One region of the Phyllobacterium sp. TAF24 genome, then DNA from elsewhere that is predicted to be linked to it. Evidence: riboswitches for the same ligand, from Rfam matches in the RefSeq annotation. Region 1 holds a riboswitch; the other holds the start of a gene.

The links. Region 1 has a riboswitch for cobalamin ahead of AB4Y96_RS24050 (TonB-dependent receptor plug domain-containing protein). Riboswitches for the same ligand answer to the same signal wherever they lie in the genome.
Region 2: linked by a shared signal. The riboswitch ahead of AB4Y96_RS17845 (aromatic ring-hydroxylating oxygenase subunit alpha) and the one ahead of AB4Y96_RS24050 (TonB-dependent receptor plug domain-containing protein) in region 1 are both predicted to bind cobalamin.

What each region holds. Positions count from the first base shown of each region.
Region 1 is NZ_JBFRDN010000042.1:11,857-16,323, forward strand. Features, by position in the region: gene AB4Y96_RS24050 (TonB-dependent receptor plug domain-containing protein) at 1-1,322, opposite strand, end outside; cobalamin riboswitch at 1,497-1,713, opposite strand; gene AB4Y96_RS24055 (ferredoxin--NADP reductase) at 2,104-2,958, shown strand; gene AB4Y96_RS24060 (MarR family winged helix-turn-helix transcriptional regulator) at 3,133-3,597, shown strand; gene AB4Y96_RS24065 (HlyD family secretion protein) at 3,590-4,467, shown strand, end outside.
Region 2 is NZ_JBFRDN010000021.1:58,847-63,313, reverse strand. Features, by position in the region: gene AB4Y96_RS17860 (fumarylacetoacetate hydrolase family protein) at 1-61, shown strand, start outside; gene AB4Y96_RS17855 (L-fuconate dehydratase) at 101-1,378, shown strand; gene AB4Y96_RS17850 (DUF1868 domain-containing protein) at 1,488-2,198, shown strand; cobalamin riboswitch at 2,311-2,511, shown strand; gene AB4Y96_RS17845 (aromatic ring-hydroxylating oxygenase subunit alpha) at 2,636-3,880, shown strand; gene AB4Y96_RS17840 (2Fe-2S iron-sulfur cluster-binding protein) at 3,889-4,467, shown strand, end outside.

The DNA of each region.
Region 1 (4,467 bases):
GTAACGCCTGTACCAACGGAGCTGTGCAGTCTCGTTCCCCAGTCCGGAATTTTCCATGCCGCACCGAGACTATAGGTCGATGCATCCTTGAACCGGTCATTATCATCGTGGCGGACGGCCGCGTTCAGATAAAGCTGGTCGAAAAACTCGCCTCGATATTCCCCGACAAATGAATGCATGGTCCGGTCGTGTTTCTCGAACTGCGACGCGTCAAAATACGGGCTGGCAAAATCCGCCTTGGCAGGCCTCTGCTGGAAAGTCTCGCGCTCACCCTGATATCCCGCCGTAATCTGATGCCTGGCGTTGGCAAAGGCTGGCGTATCGAACTTGTAGGTGGCCTGATAGGAACCATTCAGCCGGTTGCCCTCATTACCGGAGATATATTCGTCGTGCTTGAGATTGTCGCGCAATGTGTTGGTGTCGCTGATCCGCGCCTTCTGGGTCAGGGCACCGTCCAGCGATGTCCAGGTAATGCCGAGCGAGCCCAGCAATTCCTTGGTCGTGGTCTGGTCGTCACCATCAACGACAAGCCCCTGAAACGGTGTGCCATAACCGCCATCGGGATCGAGATCGCTCCGGCGGTTGACGTAACGGAATGTACCATCGACAACCACGTCGGGCGTTATATCGACCTTGAACTTGCCATTGATGGAGCCGTTCTTGTCGCCGTCCTTCTCTGAACCGAAATTCGAGATGTTGAACCCCTTGTTCTGGCGATATGTGCCGGAGAGGGCAAAATCATAATTATCCGCGCCGCCCTGCAGCAGCACATTGCCAAGCCATGTGCCATCCGTGCCCGCTTCCGAACGTCCGCTGATCTTGAAACCGTCGCGGGTGCCGCCTTTGGTGATGATGTTGACCACACCGGCCAGCGCGTTCGAGCCCCAGAACGCACTTTGCGGGCCGCGCAGAATCTCGATGTGATCGACATCGGCAACAGGCAAGCCGCCAAAGTCGAATTCGCCATTCCCGGTTTCGCTGGCTTCAACGCCGTCAATCATGACAAGAAGGTGGTTGGCTTCTGCGCCGCGTACCCTCACCTGCGTCAGGCCGCCATAGGAGCCCCCACGCGAAACGGCAAAGCCCGGCACCTGACGTAACGCATCGGCAACGTAGCGTGTCTGGTTCTGCACGAGCTGCTCGCCTGTGATAACCGTATAGGCCCGCCCGGATTTCTCCGCATCAATGCGCGACTCGCCAAGATTGATATAAATCGGAGCAAGGACAATCGCCCCATCCCCTCCGGTTGTCTGTACCTGCGCAATGGCGACCCCGCTCAACAGACCAATGATAGCCCCTGCAAATCCCGTTTGCCTTAACATGATGCCCCCAGAGCATAGGGAACGGCTGGCGTTCCCCCGGTTACGTCTGAACCGCGGGCTGGATAGGCAACAGGGGGATGATAATGATCAACCTGCAATCGCTCCGGCACACGGCAACACTTTTTCAAATGTCACCGCGACGAGCGACCGCGCCCAAACACACCCCGTGTTCGAGCTGGGTGACCGGAACAGGCAGGTCTCCTGACTTCCGGATCACTGCATGTCCCCCGCCTTCCCAATCACGCAAAAGCGCTTTCAGTGGCACTGTGGAGGACCGCTCACCGGTTACAGTTGCGGGGGCAGCCACGGATTAGGCCCCTTCTTGGGTCATCCTCACCGTGTTCCCTTTTCATCCGCTTTTGATCGCGGAACCAATTCCATATTCTGGATAGCAACCCCGTCATGAACGGTCAACGACCACAAGCGGCTTAAATTGTTGACAGCACCCTTCCCCGAAAGAGAAAAATTTAATCTACAAAAGCGACTGAATCTGTACACACGATCTGCGAACGTTTCGGCCTTAGCCAAATTCTTCCAATATATTGCTCGCCAATGGTATTTTCGCCGTGATCAGAGCCTATGCAGCAGCCGCTAATTTGCTGATCTGCCTTGCAAAATCAGCCATTGCATATTAATCGCTGCCGATTACATAAGGTTTGCTGGCATTACCAGGCGCGCATTTTCGCCGATGAACCAGTTGAATGATGCCAGTTGAATGATGAATGGAGCAACGCCCGGCTCGTTCATTTGTTGATATCAGTATCGAACGAGAGAACCCGGGATGACTGCATTTTCGTCAGTAGCTGCAACAGCGGCAACCATTCTTGAGCCAGACGACGTTTCGGCGCCGGTTGCGTTTCCTATTCCTGATAATGTGTATGCGGAAACAGTGACCGAGGTTCGCCATTATACGGACCGCCTGTTCCGCTTTCGCATTACCCGTCCCGCGAGCTTCCGCTTCCGTTCGGGCGAATTTGTCATGATCGGCCTGCCCAATGCGGAAAAGCCTGTCTATCGCGCCTATTCGATTGCCAGCCCGTCATGGGATGAGGAAATCGAGTTCTTTTCGATCAAGGTTGAAAATGGCCCGCTGACTGAACATCTGCAGAAGATCAAACGCGGCGATACGGTCCTTCTGCGCAAGAAGTCGACGGGCACGCTGGTTCTCGATGCGCTGCTGCCGGGAAAGCGTCTTTATATGCTGTCGACAGGAACCGGTGTTGCGCCCTTCGCCAGCCTGATCCGTGATCCTGAGACCTATGAGAAGTTCGAAGAAGTCATTCTGGTGCAGACCTGCCGCGACGTTGCCGAACTCAAATACATCACCGAAATGGTCGAAGGCATCAAGGATGATCCGCTGATCGGCGAATTTGCCGCCGACAGCCTGCGGCTCTACACCACGACCACGCGCGAAAATTTCACCCATATGGGCCGCGTCACCGATCTGATGACAAGCGGTAAGATGTTCAGTGATCTCGGCCTGCCGCCGCTCAATCCGGAAACCGATCGCGGCATGATCTGCGGCTCGATGCACATGATCCACGATACGAAGGCCATTCTGGAATCCTTTGGTCTCGAAGAAGGCGCGAACAACAAGCCGTCAACCTATGTCGTTGAGCGGGCCTTCGTCGGCTAAACCGTTCCCCTCCATCCAGATTTGATTAATGTGCCCGGTCTTCACAGACCGGGCATTTTTGTTTCGCGCGTTTTTGTCACCGATTTGTGACATCGGGCCTCTTCTAAAAGATGAGTCTACATGCTATATGTATCGTTGTTATAAGCATCCTTACGAGTTTTAAAGCCCCACATCATGGATAACATGCCCACTCTTGGCTTTCTGCTGCATGAGGTTGCGCGGTTGTTGCGCAAACGATTTGAACAGCGTGCAAAGCACTTAGGCCTGACACGCTCGCAGTGGCAGACCCTTGCGTACCTCGCAAAAAACGAGGGCATCCATCAGGCTGGATTGGCCGAAATTCTCGAGATCGAGCCGATCACGCTGGTGCGTATTCTGGACAAGCTGCAGGAACGCAACCTGATCGAACGGCGCCGGCATCCCACTGACCGCCGGATATGGCTGCTTTATCTGCGTGACGAAGCGCGGCCACATGTCGATGACATGCGCGTTATCGGCGAAATCACCCGCTCCGAGGCGCTGGCCAATGTGCCCGCCGAAGACCGGGAGCATCTGCTTCGAACTCTAACCCTTATGAAGTCCAATTTGATCGATGCCTGTCAGACACCGGTCGATGACAGGAAGAAACACCATGGCTGACGGCTCCCCAACCTCCCGCATTCCCGCCAATTCTGACGAGGCTGTTCTCGAAAAGACCAACGCAAACAGCGACGCGCCGGTTGCTGCGCGCGTCAACGAGCCCGTGCCGTTGCCCGATATCACCCCGCCCAAGACGCGCCGCAACCGCACACGGCAAATTCTCTTCACTGCTCTTCCCGTCGCCCTTATCGTCGGCGGCTATTTCTACGTCACGGGCGGACAGATCATGTCCACGGATAATGCCTATGTGCAGGCGGATATGGTTGGCGTTTCGACCGATATCTCCGGCCTTGTCAGCTCGGTTGACGTGCATGACAACGAAATCGTCAAACAGGGCCAGATTCTGTTCCGGATCAATCCGGATGTTTACCGCATCGCCCTTGAAGGCGCACAGGCACAGCTTGGCACGGTGCGCAACCAGATCCTTAACCTGCAGGCGAGCTACAAACAGACCTTGGCCGAGATTGCGCAGGCGGAATCGGATATCCCTTTTTACCAGAAGACCCTGCAACGGCAGGCGGATTTGACCAATACAGCCGCCGTGTCCAAGGCGACCTATGATCAGGCCAAGCATGATCTGGATGCCGCCCAGCAGAAGGTCGATGTTGCCAAGGCGCAGGCCGCAACCACATTGGCCCAGTTGGGTAACGACGTCGACCAGCCGGTTGAGCAGAACCCATCCTATCTGGCCGCGAAAGCCACTGTTGATAAAGCCCAGCACGATTTTGATTCAGCCACCGTGCGGGCTCCCTTTGACGGTGTTGTCACCAATGTCAGCGCGCTGCAGGTGGGTGCTTACCTACAGGCTTCGCAGGCGGGCTTCAGCCTCGTTTCGACAACCCATATGTGGGTTGCCGCCAGCCCCAAGGA
Region 2 (4,467 bases), on a different contig from region 1:
GATCGAGCTTGGCATTGAAGGTCTTGGCACCCAGAAACAGGTGGCTCGCGCCGACGTTTAGTTCAGCGCCTATCCTGCAACATTATTCAAGAGGCATATTGTGACCCGTATTACCGATCTTCGCGTCTTCGACGTCCGCTTTCCTACCTCGCAGAGTCTGGATGGATCGGATGCCATGAACCCGGACCCGGATTATTCCGCCGCCTATGTCATCCTCGATACGGACAACAAGGCACTCTCCGGCCATGGCCTGACTTTCACTATCGGTCGCGGCAACGAAATCTGCTGCCTCGCGATTGAAGCGATGAAGCATCTTGTTGTCGGTCTTGAACTGGACTGGGTGAAGGAAAATCCGGGCCGTTTCTGGCATTTCATCACCGGTGACAGCCAACTGCGCTGGATCGGGCCGGATAAGGGCGCGATGCATTTGGCAACCGGTGCCGTGGTCAATGCGGTGTGGGATCTTTTGGCGAAAGAAGCGGGCAAGCCAATCTGGCAGTTGGTCGGCGAGATGACGCCTGAGGAGATCGTCAACATCGTTGATTTCCGCTACCTGACTGATGTGCTGACGCGCGAGGAGGCACTGGACATTCTGCGCAAGGCCGAGAGCGGCAAGCGGGAGCGGATGGCGACGCTTAAAGCGGAGGGCTATCCCTGCTATACGACGTCGGCGGGATGGCTTGGCTATTCCGACGAAAAGCTGCGCCGTCTCTGTCAGGAAGCTGTTGATTCAGGGTTCAACCATATCAAGATGAAGGTTGGCCGCGACCTTGAGGACGATATCCGCCGCCTGACCATTGCACGCGAGGTGATCGGGCCGGATCGTATCTTGATGATCGACGCCAATCAGGTGTGGGAAGTCAACGAGGCCATTGATTGGGTGAAGAAGCTCGCCTTCGTCAAACCATTCTTCATCGAAGAGCCGACCAGCCCTGATGATGTGGCTGGTCATCGCAAGATCCGGCAGGCGATCAAGCCGGTGAAGGTTGCCACCGGCGAGATGTGCCAGAACCGCATCATGTTCAAGCAGTTCATCGCCGAGGGCGCCATCGATGTGGTGCAGATCGATTCGTGCCGTATGGGCGGACTGAATGAGGTACTGGCCGTGCTGCTGATCGCTGCGAAGTACGAGCTGCCTGTCTGGCCGCATGCGGGCGGTGTTGGTCTGTGCGAATATGTGCAGCATTTGTCGATGATCGACTATATTGCTGTGTCAGGCACGAAAGAGGGCCGGGTGATCGAATATGTCGACCATCTGCACGAGCATTTTATTGATCCGTGCAATATTCAGGACGCGGCCTATATGCCGCCGTCGCTGCCGGGTTTCTCGATTGAAATGAAACAGGCCTCAATCGAGGAATATCTTTACCGGCCATAGGGCGGGTTTCATCTGCCTGACAAAGAGCTGTCCTATGGCGAGAGGATCATTCGCATGCCGGTAAACTTACGGGCATGCGATACTCTCATTTACGCGTCACGGGGTTCCCATGCTCGACCTGATCAAGCCTTCACTTGCCCGCTTTGCTGCCAGCCTTCACCCGGAGCCGCCCGTTCATCTCGGCAGGCGCTATAATACCAAGGGCGAGTTTCAGTTTGAGCCGGGCAATACGGTGGTATCCCATCTGGTGAAAGGTTCCGAATCGGAAGCGGCTGTTATTGCCGTGCGCGAGCGTATGCTGGCTATGCCCGACGCCGGGCAATTGGCGTTCACACCTATTTCCAGCCTGCACATGACATTGTTTCAGGGCATTATCGAATATCGCCGCCGGGCATCCTTTTGGCCTGATGATGTTGCACTTGAGACCAGTATTGACGATATGACGCGGCTTTATGTGGATCGTCTGCAGGATTTTGAAGGGTGTGGACCGTTTAATGTCAAAGTGATCGATGTCACGCCTGCAGGCCTGACAGTTGCCGGTGCGAGCGAATATGATGAGCGAATCCTGCGGGCTTGGCGCGACGCATTGGCTGTTCCCTTCGGATATCGGCATCCTGATCACGACACCTATGTTTTCCATATTACACTGGCCTATGTGATCGAGCGTTTTCCCGATGAACGGCTTGGTGCATGGCAGGCGCTTCTCGATGATTGCCTTGCTACCATTCAACGCGATGCGCCTGTTATTGCGCTCAATCCCCCGGCTTTTTGCAGTTTCGTTGATATGAACCACTTTGAAGAACTGGTTACTCTCGACTGAGAGAACAGCTGATTTGAGCGCCTGTCTGCGACATAGTGTGCATCGCCTGCGGGTGTCGTCTTACGTAAATGGGATGTCGTTTCCGCACCTATTCTTTTTTTATGCCGAATGCTTTTATCGGGGCACTTGAGGTGCCGCTTTTTTCTAGGGAAGCGGAGAATTGGGAAGCCGGTCGGAAACCCGGCGCTGCCCCCGCAACGGTAGTGGAGTGAAACACGGCATAACAGCCACTGGGCCACAACCCGGGAAGGCGTCGTGACAGCCGAGATGGCAACTCCAGAGCCCGGAAACCAGCCTCGGGACTGAAAACCGACTGATCGCGGTGGGCGATCAAGGAGCATGATTTTATGCGGGTATCGGCTTGTGCTGACCGTGTAGGCGTTCTTCCTCCGTCACCACCAGTCAGTTCTTTCGCAACACTGAGGCGAGGACACGACATGGATATGCGCAACGAACTGCTCCGGAACCTGAAAAACCGGAAACCCGGCTACGGCCTCGAACAGGCCTTCTATTCCGATCCGGACTATTATCGTCTGGATATGGAGAACATTTTTTATCGCGATTGGCTGTTCATTGGCCATGATTGTGAAGTCGCCAAGCCCGGCAATTTCTTCACCGTGCAGGTCGGCGACTATCCAGTCGTTATTGTGCGTGACCGCCAGGGCCTGATCCGCGCCTTTCACAATTCCTGCCGCCATCGCGGTTCGCGCGTCTGTGCGGCCGAGCGCGGCACATCGGCGAAGCTTGTCTGCCCCTATCACCAGTGGACCTATGAGCTTGACGGCCGCCTGCTGTTCGCGCGCCAGATGGGCGATGATTTCGACCCCAGCCAGCACAGCTTGAAACCGGTTCATTGCGAAAGTGTCGGTGGTTACATCTTCATTTGTCTGGCGCAGAACCCGGCTGATTTCAGCACCACTCGTGCACTGATCGAGCCTTATCTTGCACCGCATAAGTTGACTGAAACCAAGGTTGCCTATCAGAGCACCATTGTCGAGAAGGGCAATTGGAAGCTGGTCTGGGAAAACAATCGCGAGTGCTATCATTGCGTGGCCAACCATCCTGAGTTGTGCAAGACCTTCCCGGAAGCGCCGACCGTGAGCGGTGTACAGGGTGCCGGAGATGATCCGGAGATTGCTGCCCATTGGCAGCGTTGTGAAGCGGCAGGCCTCCCAAGCACTTTCCGCATGTCCGATGACGGTCAGTATCGCGCCACCCGTGTTCCGCTGCTGCGTGATGCGGAAAGCTATACGATGAGTGGTCGCCGCGCTGTCGGCAAGCAGCTCAGCGATATCGTCAACGAGAAGCAGATTGGCTCATTGCTGCTGTTCCACTATCCGACCACCTGGAATCATATTCTTGGCGACCATGCCATTTCTTTCCGCGTGCTGCCGCTTGGCCCGGATGAAACGCAGGTCACGACCAAGTGGCTGGTACATAAGGATGCCGTCGAGGGCGTGGACTACAATCTCGAAGAGCTGACGCATGTGTGGACGGAAACCAACGATCAGGACCGCCGCATCGTTGAGGAAAACGCTTTCGGCATCCGCTCGCCTGCTTATGAACCCGGTCCCTATTCGACCGAGCATGAAGGCGGCGTGCTGCAGTTCCTCGAATGGTATTGCAGGTTCATGGAAGAGCGTCTCACCGGCGGTGACACGCGGCTCAGCAAGGTAGCATAAGGTACACAATGAACATGGGCGTTCCTCAGTCTTACCCGCACCTCGACCAGATGCAGCCGTGGAATGATCGGCTGCATTTATTGGAGTGCCTGTCGATCATTGAGGAAGCGCCGAATGTGAAGACTTTCACATTCCGTTCCGACAATCAGAACTGGTTCCGCTACGAGCCGGGCCAGTTCATGACCTTCGAACTGCCGACGCAGCCCGAAGCCGTATTGCGCACCTATACGCTGTCATCCAGCCCGTCTCGGCCATTTACCATTGCCGTGACGGTCAAGGCTCAGGAAGGCAGCATCGGTACACGATGGATGCTGGATCATCTGACGCCAGGTGTCCGGCTGAAGGCGTTCGGGCCGCTGGGCGATTTCTCCATGCGCAAGCATCCGGGAGAAAAATATCTGTTTATCTCGGCGGGATCGGGCATTACGCCGATGATGTCGATGACCCGCTGGATGCATGATTGTGCGCCGCAAAGCGATATCAGCTTCGTTACATGCGCCCGCCGCCCCAGCGATATTATTTTCCGCCGGGAACTGGAATATCTCACCAGTTGCATGCCCAATCTGAAACTGTCCTTCCTGATCAAG